Linked DNA regions of Sphingobium yanoikuyae. The protein of the gene in region 2 binds, or shares a complex with, the protein of the main gene of each other region. Links are inferred from orthologs where the notes say so. Each region holds a gene or a part of one and is shown on either strand. Other genes may lie near its edges.

Region 1 (7,674 bases), 840 kb from region 2 along the record:
GCCAACGGCGCAGCGCAGGAACTGGCGACGACGGAAAAGCTGCGCGACCTTCTCAAATATCTCTGGAAGGGCCCAGCGCTCGTCGCCTTGCTGCTGCTCATCGCCAACTGGATCGCGACCCGTGGCCGCATGCGCTCATCCGGGCGCCGGCTGGCGATATGGATGACCGCCGGCGCCCTGATCGGCGCCGCGCTGCCGACCCCGACGCAATTGCAATATCTGATGCCGTTGCTGCCGCCGCTTGCCCTCGCCCTCGGCTATCTGCTCGACGACGCCCGTCACTGGCGGCCGCTGCGGCGAAAGGCCATGCTGGCGCTGCTCTGCCTGGCAACGATCCCCGGTCTCATTCCCTCGATCCGGGATCTGGTGACGGCCGCCCGTACCGGATCGCCGCTGCTCGCCGCGCAGGCCAATGCCCATTGGCTGGGCAGGACGGTGCGCGCTGCGGGCGCCGCCGATATCCTCACCCTCTCGCCGCATCTCGCGATCGACAGCGGCCTGGCGCTCGATCTGCGCCTGGCAACCGGCCCGTTCGTCTATCGCACCGGCTGGACGCTCCGCCCCGAGCAGGCCCGCCGGCTCCATGCGCTGACGCCTGCCACCCTGCCGGACCTGGATCGCGCCATGCCGGTAGCGATCCTTACCGGCTATGAAAATGGCACGCGCAAATTGCCGCTGCGCCCTGACGACGGTCTGGACAATTACGCCCGCCGCCATGGCTATCGCATGGTCCCGATGCCCGATGGCGTCGGGCGCCTCTATCTGCGGGACTAGCGCCCGATCGGGCCATTGACGCAAGGGGGGATTTCGCTCATGCCGCGCCCCATGACCGACCGCTCCCCCCTCGCCCCCACCGCCTTCCCCGCCCTGCCCGCCATTGCTGGCGTGACATTGCGTGTCGCAAAGGCGCGATACAAGAATTGGGACCGGTGCGACCTCACCTATGTCGAGCTGGACGCGGGTACGGCGGTCGCCGGCGTGACGACGCAGAGCAAATGCCCCTCGCCAGAGGTCGAATGGTGCCGCGACGCCATCCCGATGGGCCAGGCCCGCGCCGTCGTCGTCAATGCCGGCAACGCAAACGCCTTCACCGGCCATCGCGGCCGCGCCGCTGTCGAGGCGATCGCGGCCAAGGTGGCCAATCACCTTTCGTGCCAGCCCTCCAATGTCTTCGTCTCTTCGACCGGCGTGATCGGCGTGCCGCTGCCGATCGACAAGGCCGAGGCGGGCCTGGAAGCGGCCTTCACCGCCGCGCCCTGCGGCTGGGAGGATGCGGCAAACACCATCGGCACGACCGACACCTATGCCAAGGGTGCCCATGTCTCGGCGATGATCGGCGACACCCGCGTCGATCTGGTCGGCATCATCAAGGGGTCAGGCATGATCGCGCCCGACATGGCGACGATGCTCGGCTATATCTTTACCGACGCCGCGATCGATCCGGTGCTGCTGCAGCAGATGCTGTCGGCTGCCAACAAGCGGACATTCTCCTGCATCACGGTCGACAGCGACACCTCGACCAGCGACACGGTGCTGGCCTTCGCCACCGGCAAGGCCGGCAATGCCCCGCTCGCGTCGATGGAAGATGCCGGCGCCGACGCCTTCGCCGCCGCGCTCTCCGACCTCTGCCGCCAACTCGCCCATCTGGTCGTGCGCGACGGCGAAGGTGCCAGCAAGTTCATCGAAATCACGGTCGAGGGCGCGGAAAGCGACGCCAGCGCCCATCGCATTGCCCTTTCGATCGCCAATTCGCCGCTGGTGAAGACCGCGATCGCCGGCGAGGACGCCAATTGGGGTCGCGTCGTCATGGCCGTCGGCAAGGCGGGCGAGCCAGCCGAGCGCGACAAGCTCGCCATCCGTTTCGGCACGACCCAGGTGGCGGCTGGCGGCCTGGCACTCGACGGCTATGACGAGGCGCCGGTGGCCGCCCATCTCAAGGGCCAGGATATCGTCATCGGCGTCGATATCGGCCTGGGCGAAGGCCGCGCCACGGTGTGGACCTGCGACCTGACCCACGGCTATATCTCGATCAACGCGGACTATCGCAGCTAAGGGGGCCGGCTCATGATGGTGGAACTGCATGATCCCGTCGTCGCGCTGATGCGGCAGGTGGGGCGCGACATCGTCATGCCCCGCTACCAGAATCTGGCAGCGGAAGAGATTAGCGAGAAGGCGGCGAACGACTTCGTCACCATCGCCGACAAGGAAAGCGAAATCCGGCTGGCCGAAGGGCTGGCCTCGATCCTGCCCGAAGCCGGCGTTATCGGCGAAGAGGCCTGCGCGGCCGACCCATCAATCCTCGACCGCGCCGGCGACGGCCTCAACTGGATTATCGATCCGATCGACGGCACGGGCAATTTCGCGTCGGGCAAACCGCCCTTCGGCATCATGATCGCGCTGGCCGACAATGGCGCCACTCTGGCCGGCTGGATCCTCGATCCGCTGACCGGGCGGTTGTGCCATGCGACCCTGGGCGGCGGCAGCCATGTCGACGGCGAACGGATCATGGCGAAGGAAAGTAGCGGCGACCTGCCGATCGCTGCCATTTCCACCATCTTCATGGAGGCGGAGGAACGGGCCGAAATGGAGCGCAAGTCGCAGGCCATTTTCACCATGGTGGACATTCCCCGCTGCGCCGCCGAGCAATATCCCCGGCTGGTGCTGGGCCAGAATGACGTGTCGATCTTCGCGCGCGTGCTGCCCTGGGACCATGCGGCCGGCACCCTGTTCGTCAATGAGGCAGGGGGCTGCTGCCAGCGGCTCGACGGCAGCGCCTATCGGGTCGGTGAACAGCGTCGGGGCCTGATGGGCGCATCCTCGCCGCGCCTGTGGGATCTGGCGGCCAAGACCTATTACGCCTGACCGAAGGAAGACCGAGCATGCTGACGATCTGGGGCCGCCTCAATTCGCATAATGTGAAGAAGGTCGCCTGGTTCGCGCAGGAAATCGACCTGCCCTTCGTCCGCCATGATGTCGGCATGGAACATGGCATGTCCGACGCCTATCTGGCGATGAACCCCAACCGGCTGATCCCGACGATCGAAGATGGCGATGTCATACTGTGGGAGTCGAACGCGATCCTGCGCTATCTCGCCCATCGCTATGCGCCGGAGGAGATCTATCCTGCCGACCCGGCGCCGCGGGCGCAGGGCGACAAATGGATGGACTGGCAATTCAGCTTTGCTGACGCCCAGCGCGACGCCTTCATCCAGTTGGTGCGACGCCAAGATGGACAGCGAAATTTACAGGTCATCGAGAAGTCGGCGCAGGCGTCCGGCGCGGCGATGGCGATCCTCGACCGGGCGCTGGCGGATCAAGAATGGCTTTCGGGTGTCAATTTCGGTGTCGCAGATGTGCCGATGGGCGTCTACGCCCATACCTATTTCACGCTCGACATGGCGCGGCCCAACCTGCCGCATCTGCGCGCCTGGTATGACCGGCTGCGCGAGAGGCCGGCCTATGCCGAACTGGTGATGATCCCGCTCAGCTAATAAAATGGGACGGCAGCCGGGCTGCCGTCCCATTTTAGATTTACCAGCGACTTAGAGGACGCTTTCGATCCAGCCCTTGAGCGCGCTCTTGGGCGCGGCGCCGACCTTGGTCGCGGCGACTTCGCCATTCTTGAACAGGATCATCGTCGGGATGCCGCGCACGCCATACTGGCCCGGCGCATCGGGATTTTCGTCGATGTTGATCTTGGCGATCGTGACCTTGTCGGCCAGTTCCTCGCTAATCTCTTCCAGAGCCGGGCCGATCATCTTGCACGGGCCGCACCATTCGGCCCAGAAGTCGACAAGCACGGGCTTGTCGGCGTCGATCACGTCCTGCTTGAAGCTGACATCGGTAACTGCCTTGGTGGCCATAACTGCAAACTCCTTAAGTTGGTCGATATCTAGGATGGCTGCGCCCGTGGCTCAACGGGTCACAGCAGCAAATATTGCTGCGTGGGCGAAAAGCCCGGCTTGTAGGGCGCCAATTGCGCCGCCGGTAACGGGATGAGCCTCGCTGCGCTGGTATAGAGCAAAGCCGCCTCCACCCTGCGGCCGGGGAAGATCACTTCCAGCGCCGCGACATAGGCCGCCATCTGCCGGACATGGGCGACCGGCACCTCCTCCGCATCGCGCGGCGTCATCCGTCCGGTCTTGAAATCGACCAGTTGGACCCGGTCCGCCTCGACCCGCAGCCGGTCAACCGTGCCGGCAATCACCGCTTCGCCCACGACCGCGGCGATCGGCGCTTCGGCCAGCGCACCCGGCGCGAACAGGGCGGCGAAATGCGGATCCTCGATCACCCGCAGTGCATGATCGATCACATCCCGGCGCAGAGTGGCATCCCCTGCCCCCTGCTGTTCCAGCCAGCGCTCGGCGCCCTCGCGCCGTCGCTCGGCGGACAGGTCCGGCAGTCGCTGGAACAAAGCATGGAGCCAGCGTCCGCGCTCGGCCGCCTGGCGCATCGCGGCCGTCGGCGGCGGATTGGGCACGTCATCCTCGACCGGCGCGGAGGGGGCGAGCGGCCGGGGTGGACGCTGTTCCGCCGGCGCCTGCGCGCGCAACCAGTCCGGCTCGACCACCACGGGCTTGTCTTCGGCGCTTTCGGGCTGCGCGGCCTTGGGCGTCAGCACTTCGGTGCCGCGCCAGCGGCGGCGGGCACCCCAGAGCGGATCGGCTTCCCAGTCGCAGCCCATGTCGACCATCGCCGCATCGACCGCGCCATACCAGCTTTGCGGCTTGACCTCGCCCTTGGCTCTTGGCCCCAGCGAGCCGGCGACGATCAGTTTCTCCTCGGCACGGGTCAGGGCGACATAGAGAAGGCGCCAATGTTCCTCCCGCTCGATCGCGGCGGCATCGGCCACGACCTCGCCGATCGGCCCGATCCGTTCGCCCTTGCGCGGGGCCAGGATCGGCAGCCCGTTCCATTCGAGCGAATCCATGCGGTTACCTGCATCGGGATCGAGACAGGCATCGGCGAGAATGACGATCGGCGCCTGCAATCCCTTGGCGCCATGCACGGTCAGCAACCGCAGCGCATCGCCCTGCGCCGCCGCGTCGCGGACGATTTCGACTTCGCCGCGATCGAACCAGTCGATGAAGCGCTGGAGCGAGGGATGATCGTCCGCCTCGAAGTCGAGCGCGGCGTTCAGCAATTCCTCGATCGGGTCGGCCGCTTCCGCCCCCAGCCGCTCGATCAGCCGGCGACGGCCGTCCATCGGGCCGGACAGGATCGCCTCCAGATAGCGATAGGGGGTGGTGAAGTCCGCCTGCCCCAGCAATTGGCGCAGCGGCAGCAATTGCGCGTCGTCCAGCCGCTGGAGGAGATGGCGCCACAGGCCACCCTTGCGCCCGATGGCCCGCTCCATCAGTTCGTCCTGGGTCCAGCCGATCAGCGGCGACACCAGCAGGGCGGCGAGGTTCAGGTCATCGTCGGGCTGCGTGGCAAAGCGCAGCGCTGCCAGCAGGTCGCGGACCGCCAGTGGCGCGTTGAGGCGCAGGCGGTCGATCCCGGCCACCGCGACCTTTTCCTCGTAAAGCCGCGCGACGATCAGCCGCGCCAGCTCGCTGCGGCGGCGGACCAGGATCATGATGTCGCCGGGGCGGACCGGGCGCCCCCGCGCCTCCAGCATCATCTTGTCGTCGATCCATAGCCGGATCTGCCGCGCGATCTTGCCGGCCAATTCCCGTTCCTGATCGGCGACCCAATCCTCCTCGCCCTCGACCTCGTCGGCCAGGCCCGCGATCGTCGGCTTCCACAGTAGCACCTCGCCCGGATGGCGATTGGCGCTGATATGGCGCACCTCGCCGTCGGACAGGCCCAGCGATTGCGCCCGCAAGGTGGCGATCGTCCGGTCGACCAGATCCAGCACCGGCGGGGTCGAGCGGAAACTGCGGTCGAGCGACAGGTCGTGGAAGGCATGGCCGGCCATGTCGGCATGGCGGGCGAACACCATCTGCGCGGCGGCGAAGGCCTGCGGGCTGGTGCCCTGGAAACCGAAGATCGCCTGCTTGAAATCGCCCACGGTGAAGATGGTGCGGACCTTGTCGGCCTTGGCACCGTCCCCCGCAAAAAACTCGGCCGCCAGCGCGCCGACGATCGCCCATTGATGGACGTTGGTGTCCTGCGCTTCGTCGACCAGGATGTGATCGATCCGCTGGTCCAGCTTGTAGCGTATCCATTCGGCGATCCCCTCCTTCTGGAGCAGGGACGCCGTGCGCGCGATCAGGTCGTCGAAATCGACCGCACCGGCGAGCCGCTTGGCTTCGTCATAGGCGCGGGCATAGGCGCGCCCGGCATGTAGCGCGCGGGCCAGCAACGCGGCATAATCGGCCTGCAGCTTGACGCCGATCAGTTCGGCGCAACGGGCATGGAGGCGCGCGGTCGCTTCGCCATAGCCGTCGATCGGTGGCACCCAGCCCTTGGCGGAGATGAGGTCGCCATCCGCCTTGGCCCAGGCGCTGTGCAGGTCGGTCAGGGTCTCGGCACGCGCGGCGGGATCGCGGCCGCGCCAAGCGGCGATCCGGTCGCAGCGCTCCAGCGCCCGCCCCGTGCCCCAGTCCGCATTGGCCTGCGCCACCCAGGCAAGGCTGCGGATGTCGAACATGTCGTCGCTGCACTGGTCCGCCAGCCAGGCGTCGATATCGCCTTCGGGCAGGCCCAGTTCGCGCGCCAGCCAGGGACCGATATCGCCGGGTAGCTCTGCCAGCGCGGAAAGGCGCGCGGCACAGCGCAGCAGGAACGTCTCGGCCGCGCCCTCGCCCAGCCGCAGGCTCAAAGCCTGCAAGGCGTCGATCAGGTCGCCATCGCCCAGTTCCTCGGCGCGGATGACCATGTCGGCCAATGTCTGGCGGGCCAGCACACTCTGTTCGCGCGTGTCGAGCGGGCGGAATCCGGGGGCCAGGTCCGCTTCCAGCGGGAAGGACGCAAGCAATTGCTGGCAGAAACCATGGATGGTCTGGATGCGCAGGCCGCCGCCGGTCGATTCCAGCACTTCGGCGAACAGGCGGCGGGCGCGGTCGCGCGCCTCCGGTCCGCTTTCCTCGCCCAGCGCCTCCAGATCGTTGAACAGATCACGTTCCTCGGCCTGCACCCAGGTGGCGAGCCGATCATGGATGCGGTCGGCCATTTCCGCCGCGCCGGCCTTGGTAAAGGTCAGGCAGAGGATGTTTTCCGGCCGCACGCCCTGCAGCAGCAGGCGGAAGACACGCGCGGTCAGCACATGGGTCTTGCCGGTGCCGGCGGAGGCCGACAGCCAGACATGGGCGTCGGGCGCGGCGGCCAGCGCCTGCGCGCCGGCCAGCGGTTGCAAAGGGCTGGAGCCTTTAGCCATCGTCGCGCCCATACCATTCCTCCAGCCGCATCAGCTGGTCATAATCGCCATAATTGGCCACTTCCGGATTGACCTGCGCAGCGAAGGGCGCAGCACCGGTCAGCCAGGTTTCGGCCGCGTCGCGGAACTGGTCATAGACGAAGGCAGTGAAATCGGCGGTGACGATCTTGTCGCGCTTGCCCATCGGGTCGACCGGGCTCTCGCGATAGCCAAAGGCGTCACCCTTCTTGGCCAGCGACCAATATTCGAAACTGCCCGCCACCCGCGCACCGGCAACGCCCGGAAAGGCGCCATCGGCGGATTCAGCGATCAGTCCGAGCAGGCCGAGCTGCAGCGCATAGCCGCCGCGTACC
Region 2 (7,455 bases):
AAGGAAGTCCATGGATCTGGCGGCTATGGCATGCTGATCGGCCCCAAGGCGAGCAAGGCGGAGGTCGAGGCCTATGCCGAGCGGATCAAGGCCAATCCCGGCGAGTTCATCGCCCAGCCGACGCTCGACCTGTCGACCGTGCCGACCCTGGGGCCGGCGAGCGTGGTCGGCCGCCATGCCGATTTCCGCCCTTATTGCCTGGTCGGCAAGCAGTTGCGGCTGGTCCCCGGTGGCCTGACCCGCGTGGCGCTGACCGAAGGGTCGCTGGTGGTCAATTCCAGCCAGGGCGGCGGGGTCAAGGATACCTGGGTGTTGCAGGATTGATGGGCGCGACCGCCTCCTTTCTTCCGATTGCCCCTGATGATGCCGGGCCGGGCGCAACGACGCCGGCCCTCACGGTGAAAAGAGCCAAGACATGCTGAGCCGGACCGCCGAAAATCTCTTCTGGATGGCGCGCTATATGGAGCGCGCCGAAGCCACCGCACGGCTGCTGTCGATGGGGCAGCGCATGGCGATCCTGCCGGGTGCGCATCATCGCGACGAATGGCGATCGGTCGTGCGTGCGACCGGGGCCGGGCATCAGTTCCCGGACGGCGTGCCGGTGACGGAAAGCGATGTCGTGTCCTTCCTGATGCTGGACGCCGACAATCCCAGCTCGATCCGTTCCTGCCTGCTCAAGGCCCGCGCCAATGCCAAGTCGGCGCGCACCATGCTGACCCAGGACATGTGGGAGGCGCTCAACGACGGCTGGCGCAAGCTCGACAGCTATGACGTGGCCGAGGCCAAGGCGCAGCTGCCCGCGCTGATCGACTGGGTGAAGACCCGTGTCATGACCTTCCGCGGCGCGGCCCATTCGGGCCAGCTGCGCAATGAAGGCCATGACTTCCTGCGCTGCGGGTCGGCGCTCGAACGGGCGCAGATGACGCTGCGGCTGCTCGATGTGAAATATTATGTGCTGCTGCCCGAAACCGAGGTGATCGGCGGCAATCGCGACCATTATCAATGGACATCGGTGCTCTATGCGCTGTCGGGCGCGCGCGCCTATCATCATGTCTATGGCGGCACCTATACGCCCTGGCAGATCACCGACTTCCTGATGCTCAACCGGCTGTTTCCGCGCAGCGTCGCCTATTGCTGCGATCAGCTCGCCTATCGGCTCAATCGGCTGGCCGGCTGGCACAATGCGCGCGGCACCTGTCATGACACGGTGAAGCAGCTGGTGAGCGAATTGGAGGAACTGGACGCCGGCGAGATTTTCCGTCGCGGCCTGCATGAAACGGTGCAGTACAGCCTGATGATGAGCAACCGGCTCGGCGTCGAAATCGCCGAAACCTATCATTTCGGCTGAAGGGGGAGGGGAAGCGCGCCATGAAATTGCTCGTCCGTCACCAGACCGTCTATGGATATCCCGCCTCCGCCGGCCGCGTCGCGATGCGGCTGAAGCTGGTGCCGGTCGATACGCCGGGCCAGAAGGTCCATGACTGGCAGGTCAGCATCAATGGCGAGGCGCTGACCAATTTCCGTCCCAATAGCTATGGCGAGATGGAGGCGGTGTGGGTCCGCCATGATAGCCTGAACGAGGCGGTGATCGTTGCCGAGGGGCTGGTCGAGACGCGCGAGACCCATGGCATTGGCGGCCTGCCGCAATGCCGGGTCGATGTCCGCTATTTCCTGCGCGACACGGCGCTGACCAGAGCGTCCGATGCGATCCGCGCCATGGTCGCGGCTCTTCCCGAGGGCGACGGCCCGCTCGCGCAACTCCATGCCCTGTCGGCCGCGATCAGCGATGCCGTCCAGTATCGATCGGGCGTGACCGGTGCCGACACGACCGCGGCGCAGGCCTTCGCGCTGGGTGCTGGCGTGTGCCAGGATCATGCCCAGATATTCCTTGCCGGCGCGCGCCTGCTGGGGGTGCCGGCCCGCTATGTCTCGGGCTATCTGCTCGCGGCCGAGGGCGATCTGCTGCACGAAACCCATGGCTGGGCCGAAGGGCTGGTGCCGGGGCTGGGCTGGGTCGGCTTCGATCCGTCCAATCGCGTCTGCGTCACCGAACGCTATCTGCGCCTGGCCAGTGGCCTGGATGCCGACGAAGCTGCTCCGATACGGGGCTCCGTTACGGTCGCGGGCGATATCAGCATTGACGCCGATGTCCGGATCGCGCAGGCGGAAGACGGAGTCGAGGAACGGCAATTGCAACGCCAGCAACAGCAGAGCACGCCCACGCCCCGCTCCTAGGGTAGAGATAAGCAGGACTTCGGGGCGATGACCTATTGTGTGGCGGTACGCGTGGACCAGGGGCTGGTCATGCTGTCGGACACCCGGACCAATGCGGGCATGGACAATATTGCCCGCTTCCGGAAAAGCTTCACCTATCATGTCGAGGGTGAGCGGGCGATCACCTTGCTCTGTTCGGGCAATCTGTCGATCACCCAGGGTGTGAAGACGATGCTGTCGCGCGCGATCCGCGAGGCGGAGAGCGACCCGGAGGTCGAAACCATCCTCAATTGCGACACGATGCACCGCGCGGCGCAACTGGTGGGTGACGCGATGCGCACCATGCAGGGCCGCTATCGCGAGAGCATCGCCATGGACGGATCGGCCGCCAGCGCCTCGATCATGATCGCGGGCCAGCGCAAGGGCGGCAAGCCGCGCCTCTATCTCATCTATTCGGCCGGCAATTTCATCGAGGCGACCGAGGACACGCCCTTCTTCCAGATAGGCGAGCATAAATATGGCAAGCCGATCCTCGACCGCATCATCCAGCGCGAGACGAGCCTGGAGGACGCGACCAAGGCAGTGCTGGTGTCGATGGATTCGACCCTGCGCTCCAACCTGTCGGTCGGCATGCCGCTCGACCTCACCGTGATCGAGACCGACACGTTCGACTTCCGCGTTCGCACCCGGATCGAGGCGGACAATGAGGAATTCGCCATGATCTCGCAGGGCTGGTCCGCCGCCCTGCGCAAGGGGTTCGAGGATCTGCCCAACGTCCTGGATTAAGCGAGGGGGGCTTTATCCCGCCACCTCCAGCAGCATGTTGGCGACCGCTTCCGGTTCGGTGATCATCAGGTCATGGCCGGTATCGATCTCGAAATTGCGATGGCCTTCCAGTTGGCGGGCGCGAGTCGCGTCCGGGCTGTTCTGCAACGCATGGGTGCAATTGATATTGGTGCGCGGCAGGCGAAAGGCGGCGTCGCCATTTTCCAGCCGCAGCGGCTGGCCGAAGCATTTCCACGGATGCGGCGTCAGCCGCGCCTCAGTCCAGGCGACGTCCGCCGGGTCAGTGATGCCGAAGAAGCCCGCCATGCCGGGGAAGGGCCACATCACCAGTTCGATCCCGTCGACGGTGCGGCCCATGGCACGGGTCGGCTCCATCTGCGCCGGTGCCACTATTTCCAGCGATTCCCCGTCCCTGGGATGGGCGGCATCCAGATAGACCAGTTCGCGGATGCGCGCGGCCGCGCGATCGGCGACGCCGGTGATCACCATCCCGCCATAGCTGTGCCCGACCAGGATGACATCCTCCAGCCCCTCGAACGTCATCAGCGCCACCACATCCTGGATATGCGTGTCGAGATCGATGTCGGGGTTCAGCAGATGGGCGCGCTCGCCAAGGCCGCTCAGCGTCGGGCAATGGACCTCATGCCCCGCCGCGCGCAGCCGCCGCGCGACCTTCTGATAGCACCAGCCGCCATGTCCCCCGCCATGCACCAGCAAGAATGTCGCCATGCTCCGTCTCTCCCATTATCTATCGATCCGCCATTTGTGATATATCGTGGATCATAAGGCAACGCGGCTTGTGCAACGCCTCGGCGATGCTGCGGCTCAAGCTTTGGCCATCCCAAGCAAATCTCCTGCCCAACTCCTGCTTGCGCGGGGGCTGGCAGGGCCTATCTCTGGCGGCCACACGAATCGCAGCTGGAATTATCGATGACCGCCACCCACTCCACCCGCATGCTCATTCTCGGTTCCGGCCCGGCCGGCCTGTCCGCCGCCATCTATGGTGCGCGCGCGGGGCTGGCGCCGATCGTGGTGCAGGGCATGCAGCCGGGCGGCCAGCTGACCATCACCACCGACGTCGAAAATTATCCGGGCTTCAAGGATGTGATCCAGGGCCCCTGGCTGATGGAGCAGATGCAGGCCCAGGCCGAACATGTCGGCGCGCAGATGATGTACGACCAGATCGTAGACGTCGACCTCAGCGAACGTCCCTTCAAGCTGAAGGGGGACAGCGGCACCCTCTATGTTGCCGACACGCTGGTCATCTGCACCGGTGCTCAGGCCAAGTGGCTGGGCGTCGAGGGCGAGGAGCATCTGCAGGGCAAGGGCGTCAGCGCCTGCGCCACCTGCGACGGCTTCTTCTATCGCGGCAAGAAGGTCGTGGTCATCGGCGGCGGCAACACCGCGGTCGAGGAGGCGCTCTACCTTACCAACCACAGCCATGACGTGACCCTGATCCACCGCCGCGACTCGCTGCGCGCGGAAAAGATCCTGCAGCAGCGCTTGCATGCCCATCCCAACATCAAGGTGCTGTGGAACAAGGCGGTCGACAAGTTCGTCGGTGGCGGCACGCCCGAAGGCCTGGTCGGCGTCGATCTGATCGACACCGTCACCGGCGAGAAGTCGCACGTGCCGACCGATGGCGGCTTCGTCGCGATCGGCCATCACCCCGCGACCGAATTGTTCGACGGCAAGCTGCCGCTCGACGAAGGCTATATCGTGGTGGAGAAGGGCACGACCCACACCGCCATTCCCGGCGTGTTCGCGGCCGGCGACGTGACCGACAAGATCTACCGCCAGGCGGTAACCGCAGCCGGCATGGGCTGCATGGCCGCCCTCGACGTCGAACGCTTCCTGGCCGAAGCCGATTTCGAGCAGTTGGTCGAAGCGTAAGAGTCTGTTTGAAAAATCGCGAAAGGGCGATTTTTCAGTACGGTTCCAGCCCGCTCCCCCGCCCAATGGGATGACACTGGATCGGGTGGTTGGGCGGGGGAGCGGGCTGGAACCGGCTTTTTTAAACGGACTCTAAAAAAGGCTGGGCCGGAAACGGCTCAGCCCAAACTTTTTTGGGAAAGGGCGGCTTTCAGCCCAGCTTGGCGCGCAGGAACGCGACCAGCGTGCCGAAGGTCTCGAACGTGTCGCCGTCGATATCCTCATCCTCGATCAGGATGTCGAAGCTATCTTCCATTTCGGTGAGCAGGCCGGCGACGGCCATCGAGTCCAGCTCGGGCAGGGCGCCGAACAGCGGCGTGTCGGCCTCGAACGCATCGGCCCGCTCCTGCGACAGGCTCAGCACGTCGCGCAGCAGCGCCCGCACCAGGGTTTCGATATCGTCTGTCCGGTCGACCGGCTGAGTGGTTTGCGCCCGCATGATGGCGGCTATCTAATGGCTCGCCGCCTATCCGACAAGCGCGGAAATGCAGGTTCGCGCGGCGGGAATCCAGCTCGATGCGCGGCGCGGATTGAACAGGTCGATCTGATGGAGTGGAATGCGTTCGTCCATCCACTCGCGCTTATAGTCATTGTCACCGGTGCCATAATCGATCGTCGCGACCCGGTCCTGGTCGATGGCATGGGCGAACATCGCATGGCTCAGCAAGGTGCCGGGCGATCCTTCGTCCTGGGCGCTGTCATGGGCCAGCTTGTGGATCAGCGCCGTGCCATGTTCCACCGTCCATAATTGGGTCGCCACGGCGCGGCCGTCCAGCCGGGCAAAGCCCAGCCGCAAGGTGCCGGCATCGCTTTCCCGCTGGGCCATGGCGCGCAGGAAGTTGAGGCCAGGCTCGGGTGCCTTCCAGCTATGCGCCTGCACATCGACATAATCCTGCCACAGCGCATCGGTCAGCGTGTCGTGGATGCTGAGGTCGTAACGGCCCTGCCGGGCCTTGCGCCGCACCTGGTTGCGCAGCCGGCCGGGGCGCTGCGCCCAATAGCTGGCGAAATCCCGGCCATCGACATGCAGCAGATATCGGCCGCCCATCGGCCGCTGCACCGCGAACCAGCCGGCGCGGCGAAAGGCACCGATCAGCGGGCCGGGCAGGGCAAGCGGATAGAGGTTGATCTGCGCCTGTTCGCGCAGCAGATGGCGGGCGATATTTTCCAGCAGCCGGGCCTGTTGCCGCGCGTCCGGCGCCCCCAGGAAAATCGGGCTCCAGGCGAAACTATACCAATTGGCAAGGGCAGTTAGGCGACGAGCCGAGGGCGCGAGAAGGAACAACCAGGCCTCGCAGGCGTCCTCTGTCTGTTGGAACACCCTGAGCGGGGTGTCGCCAAGGCAAAGGGGGTGCAATGTTTCAAACCAGTCCAGCCGGTCGAACAGGCTGTCGATATGGGCGCGGTCCATCCGGCCGCCGATCGCCGACCGCACTTCCGACAGCGTCCGATATTCCCTTGGGACCAGCAACCTATTATCTCCCGGCACCTTAGCTGCCCTTAGGACCTAATTCTGGACATGACGTTAAGCGACCCCCTGTTGGCTTCCAAGGCGCCAATCGACGATGCCGATGTGCAGCCGATAGACCATCTGCTGCTGCGTGGCGATCCGGAACGGCCGGCGCTCGCAGGGCGATCGGGCGCGCAGGACTATGCCGAACTGGAACAGGCGCTTGGTCGCCTCGCCGGATGGCTGGCGGGCTTTGGCCTCGCGCCCGGCGCGCGGGTGGCGAGCTGGGTCGCCAAGGGGCCGGTCGCGGCGCTGATGCCGCTCGCCGCGCCGCGCGCGGGGCTTGTCCATGTCCCCATCAATCCGCTGCTCAAACATGCGCAGGTCGCCCATATCCTGGCCGATAGCGGCGCGGCGCTGCTGATCGGCACGGCCAGCCGCCTGTCGACGCTGGCACCTGGCGATGTCCCGGCTGGCTGCCATCTCCATCGCGAGGATGATGCGGCGGCGGGGATGAGCGGCGGCGCGGCGTTGCCGCCGTCCGATGCCGCGCCCGATGCTCTGGCCGCCATCCTCTACACCAGCGGATCGACCGGCCGGCCCAAGGGGGTGATGCTCAGCCACGCCAATCTCTGGCTCGGCGCGGTGTCGGTGGCCCGTTATCTGGGGCTGGCACCGGAGGACCGGACGCTGTGTGTGCTGCCCTTCAGCTTCGACTATGGCCAGAACCAGCTGCTTTCCACCTGGTATGCGGGCGGCTGCGCCTATCCGCTCGACTATCTGACCCCGCGCGACGTGGTGAAGGCGGTCGATCGCTGGGACATCACCACCCTGGCCGGGGTGCCGCCGCTCTGGGTGCAACTCACCGAACTTGACTGGCCGGCGGAGATCGCGGCCAAGCTCCGTCGCCTGACCAATAGCGGCGGGGCACTGACCCGGCCGCTGGTCGCGCGGCTGCGTGCGCTGTTCCCGCAGGCCGATCTCTATCCCATGTATGGCCTGACCGAAGCCTTCCGCTCCACCTATCTGTTGCCGGCGCTGGTCGACAGTCACCCGGATTCGATGGGCTCGGC

The links.
Region 1: the proteins of trxB (region 2) and trxA are in contact, whole or in part, in a crystal structure (PDB 1F6M), measured with the Escherichia coli proteins. The link is inferred for Sphingobium yanoikuyae from one-to-one orthologs.

The regions. Positions count from the first base shown.
Region 1 is NZ_CP053021.1:1,961,288-1,968,961, forward strand. What follows is about bases 2,217-5,180. They hold trxA (thioredoxin TrxA), read right to left. Parts: upstream 3,891-5,180; coding sequence 3,543-3,890; downstream 2,217-3,542. Other genes in these bases: HH800_RS09815 (inositol monophosphatase family protein), read left to right, coding at 2,217-2,862; HH800_RS09820 (glutathione S-transferase family protein), read left to right, coding at 2,880-3,491; addA (double-strand break repair helicase AddA), read right to left, coding at 3,923-5,180. Outside these bases: HH800_RS09805 (ArnT family glycosyltransferase), read left to right, coding at 1-774; bifunctional glutamate N-acetyltransferase/amino-acid acetyltransferase ArgJ, read left to right, coding at 826-2,052; more of HH800_RS09815, read left to right, coding at 2,065-2,216; more of addA, read right to left, coding at 5,181-7,333; double-strand break repair protein AddB, read right to left, coding at 7,314-7,674. UniProt on the Escherichia coli protein: Participates in various redox reactions through the reversible oxidation of its active center dithiol to a disulfide and catalyzes dithiol-disulfide exchange reactions.
Region 2 is NZ_CP053021.1:1,121,596-1,129,050, forward strand. The notes cover bases 3,167-5,911. They hold trxB (thioredoxin-disulfide reductase), read left to right. Parts: upstream 3,167-3,930; coding sequence 3,931-4,893; downstream 4,894-5,911. Other genes in these bases: HH800_RS05950 (alpha/beta hydrolase), read right to left, coding at 3,167-3,729; HH800_RS05960 (acyl carrier protein), read right to left, coding at 5,084-5,371; HH800_RS05965 (GNAT family N-acetyltransferase), read right to left, coding at 5,399-5,911. In the rest of the region: HH800_RS05930 (circularly permuted type 2 ATP-grasp protein), read left to right, coding at 1-324; HH800_RS05935 (alpha-E domain-containing protein), read left to right, coding at 416-1,348; HH800_RS05940 (transglutaminase family protein), read left to right, coding at 1,369-2,235; HH800_RS05945 (hypothetical protein), read left to right, coding at 2,263-3,000; more of HH800_RS05950, read right to left, coding at 3,013-3,166; more of HH800_RS05965, read right to left, coding at 5,912-6,403; HH800_RS05970 (acyl-CoA ligase (AMP-forming), exosortase A system-associated), read left to right, coding at 6,452-7,455.